DNA from 4 places in the Staphylococcus sp. Ze2 genome. Region 2 is predicted to be linked to each of the others. Evidence: predicted binding sites of a transcription regulator. Region 2 holds the regulator's gene; each other region holds the start of a gene.

Region 1 (3,225 bases), 340 kb from region 2:
AGTAAGTGTTTCATAAAGTATTCTTGTCCTTTAGCAGAACTTGATATTAAATTAGAGCGCCAAAGGAATAATGTTTTTGGATGATTCTGTTTTGAATCTGGATCTTCAATTGCAAATTTCGTTTCTCTAGACTTCACGGACTCAATCGCACGTTTCATGATTGCTTCATTATTAAATTCTCCAGCGTCTTTGGCTTCTTCACCAAAAGATAAACTGTTTCTATCAAATTGAGGATAAGATGGTAACCAACCACATCTAGCAGCTAAGACATTGTAATCAGCAGGATGTTGATGTTTAATATTTTCTGCCAATGGAGATTTCAAGCTATCGATATTTGATTCTTCATATTTCCATTGGTCTGTTGCGAAGTAAAACCAACTTGTTCCATTTTGTAATCGAGGTGGTGCTTGCCAGTCTTTAGCAAAGGCAATCGTATTCCATCCTTCGATAGGGCGACATTTTTCTTGTCCAACATAGTGTGCCCATCCACCGCCGTTTACACCTTGACATCCACATAATAATACTAGATTCAAAATAGAGCGATAAATCGTGTCGGAATTAAACCAATGATTAATACCAACTCCCATGATAATCATTGAACGACCATTGGTATCAATTGCATTTTGCGCAAACTCTCTACCAACTTGGGTCACAACATTTTGTTTAACTCCAGTTATTTTTTCTTGCCATGCCGGTGTGTAATATGATGCTGCATCATCATATCCTGATGCCTCAAGTTCATGATTGAAACGTTTCACACCATACTGGCTCGTCATTAGGTCAAATACAGTGGTAATATATTTCTCTTCACCATTTGCTAATTTAACCTTTTGTACAGCAATAGGACGCTCAAATATACCGTTACCTTCATTGTTAAAGAATGGAAATTGTATATGCTTTAATTCATAGTCATCTTCCGCAAAACTCATTGCTGGGTCAATTTGCTGACCTTCTTCATTTTCTAATTTTAGGTTCCATTGTTTGCCATCTTCCCAACGCTGACCCATCGTGCCATTTGGAACTGTTAATTGTTTTGCTAATTTATCAAAAATCACAGGTTTCCAGTCGCCATTTTCAGTGTGTTGACCTAAATCCTGCGCACGTAAGAAACGCCCAGCTTTCAAGCCGTTATTATCTTCATCTAACATTAGGACAAATGGCATGTCAGTATATTGTTTTGCATAATTAATAAAATAGTCATTTGGTTGATTTACATAATGTTCTTGTAAAATAACATGCGTCATCGCCTGTGCGACTGCAGCATCTGTGCCTGGATGCGGAGCTAACCAATTATCAGCAAATTTAACATTTTCTGCATAATCAGGGGCAACTGATACTACCTTTGTGCCTTTATAGCGAACTTCTGTCATAAAATGCGCATCTGGTGTCCTTGTTAATGGAACATTAGATCCCCACATCATAATATAAGATGCGTTGTACCAATCACTAGATTCTGGTACATCAGTTTGTTCACCCCATATTTGTGGAGAAGCAGGTGGTAAATCAGCATACCAATCATAAAAGCTCAACATTTCTCCACCTAATAAACTCATAAAACGTGCACCAGAAGCATAACTTAGCATCGACATAGCTGGGATCGGCGTAAAACCAGCCAATCTGTCTGGACCATATTTCTTAATTGTATATATAATTTGAGCTGAAATGAGTTTTGAAACATCTTTCCAATTCGTTCTTACTAATCCACCCTTACCTCTTGCTTGTTTATATATTTTAGCTTTTTCATCATTTTCAACAATCGACGCCCAAGCAGCTATCGTATTGTTTTGATGCGTTTCTAATGCTTCTGTCCACAACTCCCATAACTTACCACGAATATAAGGATATCGGATGCGTAAAGGACTGTATTCATACCAAGAAAACGACGCGCCTCGAGGACACCCACGTGGCTCAAATTCAGGTAAGTCTGGTCCACAACTAGGGTAATCTGTTTGTTGGTTTTCCCAAGTGATCACACCATTTTTCACAAATACTTTCCAAGAACAAGATCCTGTACAGTTCACACCATGTGTCGTTCTTATTACTTTGTCATGACTCCAACGTTCTCTATACATTTTTTCCCATTCACGACTTTTACTTTCTAAGATTGACCAATCACCATTAAATTTTTCTGTTGGTTTAAAGAATTGCAATCCAAATTTTTTCATTTTATACATCCTCTCACATCATTCATGTATAATTTATATAGCATTCACAAATTTTGTATTTCTTTAATTCTTATAATCATTGTACATTTTTTCACAAAGTCTAAACATTAGGGATTTACCTATTTAGCTAAAAGAATCCCCTAATAAATTTTGAGCATAAAAAAGCTCCCTCTACTCGTCATAATGATTACCATCATTACAAGTAAAGAAAGCTTTAATTAAAATTTGAACGTCAATTTTCTTTTTTATACGGCAACTACTTGTTTTTCACGTGACTCTATGCGCATCAAATGATCAATAATTCCAGTATAAAATGCTTCAAGTTCTTGTCCTGTACGTTTTCTATCGAGATTATCTAACCCCAAGAAATCGACATGGTCCCAATCATTTTTAATTGGCATAACCTGCCAAACTCCTTTTTCAGTAGCTTGCGTTAAATCTTGTACTTTTTTAGCGGGTTGTCCAGTTGGACTTAAAGCAGAAGTTACTGCTACCACACCATCATTTTCTTGCCAATCCTCTCTAGAATCTTTGCCTATCAAGTTACTTGTTAAATTCAACAGTCCAAACAAACCAATGTTAGGTGCGTGATGACCTAAACTATTTTTATGAGTAGCTTGTCCTGCAAAAGATGTGTAGACAATATTAGGGTTAACTGATGTCTTTAAGTTCAAATCCTCAGCACCAAATGTTGTTAAATCTCTAGCTGCGTTATCTTCTGTATTCCAAATTGGACTATCTCTCAATCGCTTTACATATTCTATATACGTTTCATTAGGCTGTTGTTCGAAACCCCATTGTGAAAGTCCAAAATCAATTTTGGTTATTTTATTATTACCTAATTTTGCTACATTGTTTAATATATTTTTTATAAAATCTTTATTTGCTAACTTGTCAGCAGCCTGAGAACCTTTATGGGGCGTTGCCAATGTCGTAATTGATGAAATCATGTTATCTTTTTGTCCTTCGAATAATGGAGATATTGTACCACCATGTTGTTCATGATATTTAATTTCTTCTGGATTCCCAAATCTTAAAAATTGCTCAAGTAAACGAATTG
Region 2 (3,225 bases):
CGTTTGTGACGTTACATTCTCATTAGAAGTTTGCTTCTGCGCTTTTTTCATAGGTCTTATAAATACAAAATAACTCATTGTCCAAGCCCCTAAGATCATTGAAGCGAGTGCAATCCAACCTTTCCATGACATCGTTGCTGTCTCTACTAGTCCATTACCTATTGAACAACCACCTGCCACTGAAGCGCCGAATCCCATAAATACGCCACCAATAACACTGTTTCGGATGGTTTTTTTATCTGGCAATCTCCATTTAAACTCTCTTGCACCTTTAGCCGCCAAATAAGAACCTAGGAATATCCCAAGTACTAAGAATACACCCCAATCTAGTAATTTCAAATCACCAGTAACGAAAAACTGTACTAGATTGGCAGATGGAGTAGTAATACCTAGCCCATACATTCTTCCTGTCGATTCACTTACAGGCCATGCAATTAACGCGATGAGTCCTACTGCTATTGCAGCCACAAAAGGATGGTATTTCTTTTCAAATAAATAATGACGTACACCTGTAAATTTCTGCTTTAATTTAGGAACAGCAAATTTAGGTTTTGGTTTGCGTAATGTTTTGACTACAAAAAACACTGTAATAACTGTAAGCAATGTTACCCAAATCCATGTCGGTATCCCTGTAGTTTGTGACATACTCGTATTAACATTTGTAGGTTTGTTTACACCATCCATTAATGGTAATAACAAACCATATTTCGTAGCTGCCGAAGTAAATGCATAGGCAATGAGTGCCATCCAACTACCAATTAAACCTTCTCCTGCTCTATACCAAGTACCAGTTGCACATCCACCAGCTAATATAATACCTAAACCAAATATAAACGAACCTATTACCGTCCCAATAACTGGATAAGTTGAATCAGGTATTTGTACTAAACCAGTTGAAGTTAAAATGAGCAATCCTATACTTTGAACTGTAATTGCTATAAGTAATGCATAAAACATTTTGTTACTCTTTTGAATATACATGTCTCTAAATCCACCAGCTAAACAAAACCGTGTTCTTTGCATAACAAAGCCTAAAAGACTTCCCACAATAATGCCGCTGATTATTAACCAAGTCATATTAATAACCTCTTTCCCGATAAAATCAATAAGATTAATAATATTAGAAATCGTATAAAATTTCAACCTTGCAACTCATAAATTTTTAACTTTCTGCTAAATTAATAGTAGTCGTATTTTTGAAATTCAAATTAAACATCCATAAAAAAATAGTTTTTTATAAACACAATACATGGAATGTATTACTGTATCTATAAAAAACTAACTAAACATTTCTTATTTATTACTATAATTTTTCATAAAGAATAATAAAGATTGTAATTCAATACCTAAATCAATATGATGAACTTGAACGTCTGATGGTGTTAGTACACGACTTGGTGTAAAGTTAAGTATTCCTTTAACACCTGACTCCACTAATACATCGGCTACGTTTTGAGCCGCTTCCTCAGGCGTAGTCAGTATCACTACATCTATATCTTCTTGCGATAATATTTCCTTTATTTTATCAAATGGACTAACTGTCACTTTACCTATTTGTGTCCCAATAATTTCTTCACGAATATCGAATGCTTCAGTTATAGTCATTTCATCATGTATTGAAAAGTTATATGTTAATAATGCTTTACCTAAATTCCCTACGCCTACAATTGCAATTTTAATCTCGTCGTTTTCGCTAATTTCATTTTTAAAAAAATGTAATAAGCTATCAATATTATAGCCATAGCCTTTCTTGCCTAACTCGCCAAAATAAGAAAAATCTCTTCGAATTGTTGCGGAATCAATATTTAATCCTTCGCTGATGGATTTAGAATTAACTCTATCAATGCCTTTAGATTTTAATGTATTGACGAATCTATAATATAACGGTAAACGTTTCAATGTGGCACGAGGAATCTTTTCGCTTTGATTAGCCAAGATCTTATCCCCCTATTTCATTATCTGTTATTCATTAATCTTATAATCACTACAACATTATACATGACTGAATAATAAAAATAAACAATGATAGTTTTAACAACACACTGAATACTGTAGAATGATATTGAATAGAGAGGTGCAAAATCAGATGATATTATTACAACTCAATGATTTAACAAAATCATTCGACGGAGAAGATATTTTTAATAATGTAGATTTTGAAGTAAAAACTGGTGAACGCATTGGTATTGTAGGTCGTAATGGCGCCGGAAAATCAACATTAATGAAAATCATTGCTGGTGTTGAAGATTATGATAGCGGTCATATTTCTAAAAGTAAAAATTTAAAACTTGGTTATTTAACACAGCAAATGACATTAAATACAGATCAGACTGTATTTGAAGAAATGTCTAAGCCGTTTGAGGCAATGAAAAAATTAGAACAAGAAATGAAATTGGAAACAGATTGGTTAGCACAACATGCTGATGAATACGATTCTGAAACTTATAAAACTCATATCGATCGCTATGAATCATTATCCAATCAATTTGAACAACAAGATGGCTATCAATATGAAAGTAAAATTAAAACAGTCTTACATGGACTGAATTTTAGTGAAGCGGATTTCGACAGGCCTATCAATGACTTTAGCGGTGGTCAAAAAACAAGATTATCTTTGGCACAAATGTTATTAAGCGAGCCTGATTTATTACTTTTGGATGAACCTACTAACCATTTAGACATGGAAACAACCCAATGGTTAGAAAGTTATTTAAATTACTTTAAAGGCGCCATCGTAATTATCAGTCATGATAGATACTTCTTAGATAAAATTGTCACTCAAATTTACGACGTTGCACTCGGTGATGTCCAACATTATGTAGGCAATTATGCCCAATTTATTGATCAAAGAGATAAATATTATGAAAAACGTATGCAAGAATATGAAAATCAACAAGCTCAAATTAAGAGATTAGAGACATTTGTCGATAAAAATATTGCCCGTGCTTCAACTACTGGTATGGCTAAGAGCCGTAGGAAAATGTTGGAAAAAATAGAACGCATTAATAAACCTATGATTGATGCTAAAAGTGCCAACATTCAATTTGAATTTGATCGTAATACTGGTAATGATGTCTTTCATATAAAAAATTTAGAAATTGGCTATGAGTCTCCGATTACTAAAGGAATTACTTTTGAAGTAACAAAAGGAGATCATATTGCAATTATCGGCCCTAATGGCATTGGAAAATCTACTTTAATAAAAACTATCGCCGACATACAAAA
Region 3 (3,225 bases), 330 kb from region 2:
GTCAATTTTTTGGAAATTTTCCTGAAACTTCAAGCATTAAATCAGATGTAAGAGAGTTCGATCATGCCTTCATAATTGAAGCTGAACTCCCTGGTTTAAAAAAAGAAAATATTAGTTTACAATTTGAAAACGACACTCTAACAATTGAAGGTAAGCAATCAAACGACACTAAAGAACAAGATGAAGATGGTCGCATCCTTCATCAAGAACGAACTTATAGCGATGTTAAACGTCAATATCCTTTTGATAATATAGATGAAACTGCTATTAAAGCATCGTTTGAAAATGGTGTGTTAAACGTAACACTACCTAAAAAAGAACAAGAAGAACACTCAGCATCAAATATTCAAATAGATTAATATAGTCACTTTATTGACTACTGATAATCTTTATAAGATAAATTAAAAAAAGCTGTAGTTAGATTGGTTATCTAACTACAGTTTTTTTTATAATGTCGGATTTAATTTTTCACGTTTCATAATATGAATCATAGTAATTAAAGCAATCACGCCAAATATAGCTAATAAGATAAAAGAGAAATGGCTTGTTCCAGTAAGACTCGTTATAAATGCTATGACTAATGGAGGGAAGAAACCACCTAAGCCGCCCATCATCGAAACAATGCCGTTAGCTGATCCAGCCTCTTTTCCAAAATAAGTTGGTACAAGCTTAAATATTAAACCATTACCGAGGCCAGCGCACATGCTAATTAGTAAACATCCTATTGTAAATAATAAAATATGACTTGATAGACCTAACGTAATCGCACCTGTAATCATTAATAAAAAATCACAGATTAGTAAAGTTACAGCATTAAACTTATCTCCTAATACACCACCTAACGGTCTTAGGAAAGTAGCTAATGCGATAAACACCCCTGCTCTTATACCCGCATCAACTTCATTAATACCGAAATTTTGTACTAAGAAATTAGGCAAAAATAATCCAAAAGCTACGAATGAACCAAATGTAATAAAATACCAAAGTGATAAATAATATAACCTTAAATCTTTTATCAATATTTTATATTGTTTTACTAATGGTACTTTAATTTTAGGTTCTTTACTGTCCCCTAACAAAAACATAAAAATTGCAAAAAGCACTATGACGATTAGATAACCTCTAACTGTTGATTGCCAACCTATGATACCAGCTATCGGAGGTGCTAAGAATGAAGAAATTGCAGTTCCTATATTCCCCATCCCATATATACCGTTTGCTAATCCTACGCGATCTTTTGGAAAATACTTAGGAATAGATGTTACACCTACTGAAAATACAGCACCACCTACGCCAAGAAAGAAACCTGATATCATTAACATCTTAGGTGATTGTGCATGACTTAAAAAATAAATCGGAAATAATAATATAATAAAACTACAAAAGAATACCCATTTCGCACCAATAATATTTGTTAAATAACCAAACGGTACTCTTAAAATAGAACCTAATATAACAGGAATAGCTAAAATAATAGAAAGTTGACTGCTTGTTATATGTACATCCTGAGAGATAAAAGGCATTAGCGGCGCAATAATGCTCCATGCCATGAACCCTACAACAAGGCTTAAAGACTGCAATGTTAGTTGAAAACTACCACTTGCTTTGTTCATTCATTTCACCTTCAATTTTATAATTATTTTGATAATTCAGGCCAGTATTTGCATATAGTTGAAGTGCTGTATTTCTATGTAGTAATCATAAACATCAGCACCAGTGTAGTATGAGTAAGTATAAACGTTTCTATTAGCAGAATACCGGCCACAATCTAATTATAAAATCTTTGTGAAAAAATGAACATAAGGATTATCCCTTAACAAATAGTGGAATTTCCCTACTTCATTTAATGAAGCTTACACAAGAAACATAATTTGAAGTTTAGCTCTTCTCCAGTTTCACCTTTAATTTAATAAATTCTAAACAACAAAAAAAGAGCTAACTTAAGCCTGCTCATTTTAGGCAATTAAGTTAGCTCTTTTGTATAAGTACTACTTTAAAAATCAATCAATTTTTTCTTCATGGCATATTCTACTAATTCCGGCTTTGATTTTAATTCTAATTTTTGCATGATATGTGTTTTATGTGCCTCTACTGTTTTTACAGAAACAAATAATTTCTCAGCGATATCTTTATTCCCATAACCTTTTGCTATTAAAGGTAATATCTCTATTTCACGCTTTGATAAAATTTTATAAGGATCCGTTGTGGTTTGCTTATCATTACCTGAATTATTCACGAATTCATTGACTAGCGATGTCGTCAATTTCATATCAACATATGTTTCACCTTTAAATACTGTTCTAATTGCCAGTATCAATTGTTCATCTGGGGCATTTTTCAAAATATATCCTTTAGCACCATTTCTTAATACGTGAAATAAATATTCTTCGTCATCATACATTGTTAGTATTAGTATTTTGGTATCTGGAAAACTTTCTGTAATTTTACTTGTTGCTATAAGCCCTGACTCACCAGGCGGCATACTTAAGTCCATAATAAGTACATCTGGCTTGTATTTCATCACTTTTTGATACGCTTCCACACCATCGGCTGCAGTCCCGACGACTTCCATATCTTCTTGATAATTTAATATCATTGTAAATCCAGTACGCACAACTGCATGATCATCCGCGATAACTATTCTCAAAATTAATGTCTCCTTATCCCCTATATTGGAACTTCTAATGTAACAATTGTGCCTCTACCAATTTGAGTATCTATATTTATCTCAGCATTTACAAGTTCTGCACGCTCGTTCATACCATAAAGTCCCAAGCCAGTTCCCTTTGGCTGGTCTGTCTTTATAAATCCATTGCCTCTGTCTATAATTTCTGCAATTAGTTTACCGTGGCTAACTTGTACTTCAACTTCAATTGTATCTACGTTCGCATATTTAATAGCGTTAAACAAAGCTTCTTGTACTATTCTATAGACTACCGTTTCAATTTCATTATCAAACCTACGCATCGTTAAATTAGATTGATAGATTATATTGATACCATAATTCACTTCTACCTGTTTAAAATATGTCTTAAAGGCTGCATCTAATCCTAAGTCATCTAATGAAGATGGTCTGAGTTCTACAGATAAATTACGTATATCATCAATTAATTTAGACATCAATCCTTCTATGCGCTTAGAACCATTAACTAACTGCTCTATGTCTTGTTGATATTTTAAAAGTCTTAATTCAACATCTATATTTAACATTTCTTGTACTACACT
Region 4 (3,225 bases), 120 kb from region 2:
CATCTTTACAACAATCATAAGGGATTTTTGCAACAGAACTTAGTGACGATAATGCACCTTTTTGATCTCGTCCGTGCATTGGGTTGGCACCAGGAGCAAATGGTTCACCAGCTTTTCGTCCATCAGGTGTGTTACCAGTCTTTTTGCCATAAACGACATTTGAAGTGATAGTGAGTACACTCATCGTATGTTCAGAATCACGATACGTTTTATGACTTCTTAATTTAGTCATAAAGCGTTCTACTAAATCAACGGCAATATCATCTACACGAGTATCATTGTTGCCATATTTAGGGAAATCTCCATTTATTTCAAAATCAATTACTAAGCCATTTTCATCACGTATTGGAGTAACTTGAGCATATTTAATTGCTGACAATGAATCCGCAGCAACTGATAATCCTGCAATACCAGTCGCCATTGTACGTATAATATTAGTATCATGTAACGCCATCTCGATACGCTCGTAACTGTATTTATCGTGCATATAATGAATAACATTTAAAGAATTGATGTAAACACCTGCTAACCAATCCATCATTTTATCAAATTTTTCAAATACTTCATCGTAATTTAATACATTTGAATTGATAGCTTCATAGGATGGTCCTACTTGCATACCAGATTTTTCATCTTTTCCACCATTAATTGCGTATAATAGAGTTTTAGCTAAGTTCGCGCGAGCACCAAAGAATTGCATTTGTTTACCAATTTTCATTGCAGATACACAACATGCAATGCCATAGTCATCACCGTATGATTCTCGCATTAAATCATCATTTTCATATTGAATTGAACTTGTTTTTATACTCATTTTTGCACAGTAGTTTTTAAAATGGGACGGCAATTGTACCGACCAAAGTACAGTTAAATTAGGCTCTGGTGCAGGACCTAAGTTGTCTAATGAGTGCAAGAAACGGAATGAGTTTTTAGTTACAAGTGGTTTACCATTAATTCCTATACCGCCAATTGATTCAGTAACCCAAGTAGGATCCCCAGAGAACAATTCATTATAATCAGGTGTACGTGCAAATTTCACAATACGTAATTTCATAATAAAATGGTCAATTATTTCTTGAACTTCACTTTCTGTTATCGTTCCATTTTTTAAATCTCGTTCAGCGTATATATCTAAGAATGTAGACGTACGTCCTAAACTCATAGCAGCACCATTTTGTTCTTTAATAGCAGCTAAATATGCTAAATAAAGCCATTGTACAGCTTCTTTAAAATTATTAGCAGGGCGTCCAAGATCAAAGCCATATGTTTTCCCTAATGTCTTCAATTCTTTGAGCGAACGATATTGTTCTGATAATTCTTCGCGTAAACGAATAACATCTTCAGACATTTCAGTAGACATAGTATTAAAGTCGTGCATTTTTTCTGCCATCAAAAAGTCAATACCGTATAGCGCAACACGACGATAGTCACCAATTATTCTTCCACGACCGTAAGCGTCAGGAAGACCTGTGATAATACCAGCTTTTCTACAATTAAGCATTTCGTTAGAGTAGGCATCAAACACGCCTTGATTATGTGTTTTACGATAATCTGTAAATATTTTTTCAGTTTCTGAATCTAGCTCATAACCATATGCTTCACATGCTGCTTTAGCCATACGAATGCCTCCAAAAGGCTGCATAGATCGTTTAAATGGTTTCTCAGTTTGGACACCGACAATAGTTTCTAAATCTTTATTTAAATATCCAGCTTCATGTGAAGTTATTGTAGAAGGTACTTTTGTATCCATATCCCACATGCCACCACGTTCACGTTCTTCTTTGGATAAAGCCATCACTTGATCCCAAAGCTTTGTTGTTGCCTCAGTTGGTCCTTCTAAAAATTGATCGTCGCCTTCATATAGTGAGTAGTTTAGTTGGATAAACTCACGAACATCAACATGGCGATTCCAACGTCCATTTTTGAATCCTTGCCAAGCGGTTTCGTGTAATTTTTCTTTTGCTAACATTTTTACTCCTCCATTCATTTTGTTAATAATTTCACAAACATTGTAACATTATCCTTGTTATATTTTTCACAATGTTTGTGAAAGTTTTTAATACAAACTGTGAACGATTTGAGAAACTGTAGGAATTTATATGACAGTTTTATAATATTGTGTGTCTGTTATACAACAGGTGATAATAGGAGTATTATTGGTGAGTAAAGAAAAGGCTAGAATGATGATGAGTATAAAAAAGGGAAGAAATACAAAACAAACCATATTTATCCTTAATAATTAGTGGATAAATATGGTTTAATAAATTGTGCATATATAATAGAAGGTTTTAGAAATTAAATTGTGCATAAATTTATATTAACCATTATGATAACAGTAATTAGTACACTTTTTATACACAATATTAATTAAAAACAATTGTTTTATTGCCATCATTAACGATGACTTTATGTTGAACATGATATTCAACTGCTTGAGCTAAAACAGAAGACTCGACATGACGACCAATTTTACGTAAATCTTGTACATTATAACGATGATTAATACGTGTGACATCTTGGTCTATAATTGGTCCTTCATCTAAATCAGATGTTACGTAATGGCTTGTTGCACCGACTAATTTTACGCCGCGTTCCCAAGCTTGTTTGTATGGATTTGCTCCAATAAATGATGGTAAGAAAGAATGGTGTATATTAATAATTTGATTAGGATAGTGACTGACAAAATTATCAGTAAGTATTTGCATATACTTAGCTAAAACGATTAATTCTACTTCGTGTTTTGCGCAAATATCTAATATATTTTGTTCGACAACTGCTTTGTCATTATTGCTTGGTACATAGTAAAAAGGGATATTAAATGATTCCGCAAAATGTCTATTGTTTTCATGATTACTGACAACACAAGTGATTTCAGCGGGGATTTCTTTACGCTGAACTCTTAATAACACTTCATTAAAAGCATGATCTTCTTTCGATACAAATAATGCGATTTTTGTTTTGTCACTTGTATCAAAAATATCAAAATTAATATCATTTTGACTTAAAGTGCTTTCTAGAGCTTCTTTCAATTGTTTTGCTTTTTCAAACTCAAATCTTAAAAATAATTTTCCTTCGGTATCTTGCGCATGATCATATTCTGTAAAGTGATCAAGATGTAAAATATTAGAGCCGTATTCTGCAATAATATTTGTAATTAATGATGTTATACCGACTTTGTCATTGCATGTTGCGAGTAATATGTATTTATCTTCCATTTAAGCACCT

The links. Region 2 encodes Rex, which represses fermentation and respiration genes when NADH is low (regulators of the CRP and FNR family bind a similar motif). Its sites were predicted from a motif close to TTGTGAAATATTTCACAA; they were not measured.
Region 1: a site for Rex is predicted at 2,245-2,262, ahead of ACM591_RS03840 (nitrate reductase subunit alpha). Genes of this name have one in related genera too.
Region 3: a site for Rex is predicted at 1,784-1,801, ahead of ACM591_RS03875 (nitrate/nitrite transporter). Genes of this name have one in related genera too.
Region 4: a site for Rex is predicted at 1,989-2,006, ahead of pflB (formate C-acetyltransferase). Genes of this name have one in related genera too.

The regions. Positions count from the first base shown of each region.
Region 1 is NZ_CP183486.1:899,378-902,602, reverse strand. It holds gene ACM591_RS03840 (nitrate reductase subunit alpha) at 1-2,165, opposite strand, end outside; gene lip (YSIRK-targeted triacylglycerol lipase) at 2,411-3,225, opposite strand, start outside.
Region 2 is NZ_CP183486.1:1,238,705-1,241,929, reverse strand. It holds gene ACM591_RS05560 (YeeE/YedE family protein) at 1-1,077, opposite strand, end outside; gene ACM591_RS05555 (redox-sensing transcriptional repressor Rex) at 1,294-1,935, opposite strand; gene ACM591_RS05550 (ABC-F family ATP-binding cassette domain-containing protein) at 2,087-3,225, shown strand, end outside.
Region 3 is NZ_CP183486.1:907,871-911,095, reverse strand. It holds gene ACM591_RS03880 (Hsp20/alpha crystallin family protein) at 1-359, shown strand, start outside; gene ACM591_RS03875 (nitrate/nitrite transporter) at 447-1,613, opposite strand; gene nreC (nitrate respiration regulation response regulator NreC) at 1,994-2,647, opposite strand; gene ACM591_RS03865 (sensor histidine kinase) at 2,668-3,225, opposite strand, start outside.
Region 4 is NZ_CP183486.1:1,359,700-1,362,924, forward strand. It holds gene pflB (formate C-acetyltransferase) at 1-1,969, opposite strand, end outside; gene purU (formyltetrahydrofolate deformylase) at 2,364-3,215, opposite strand.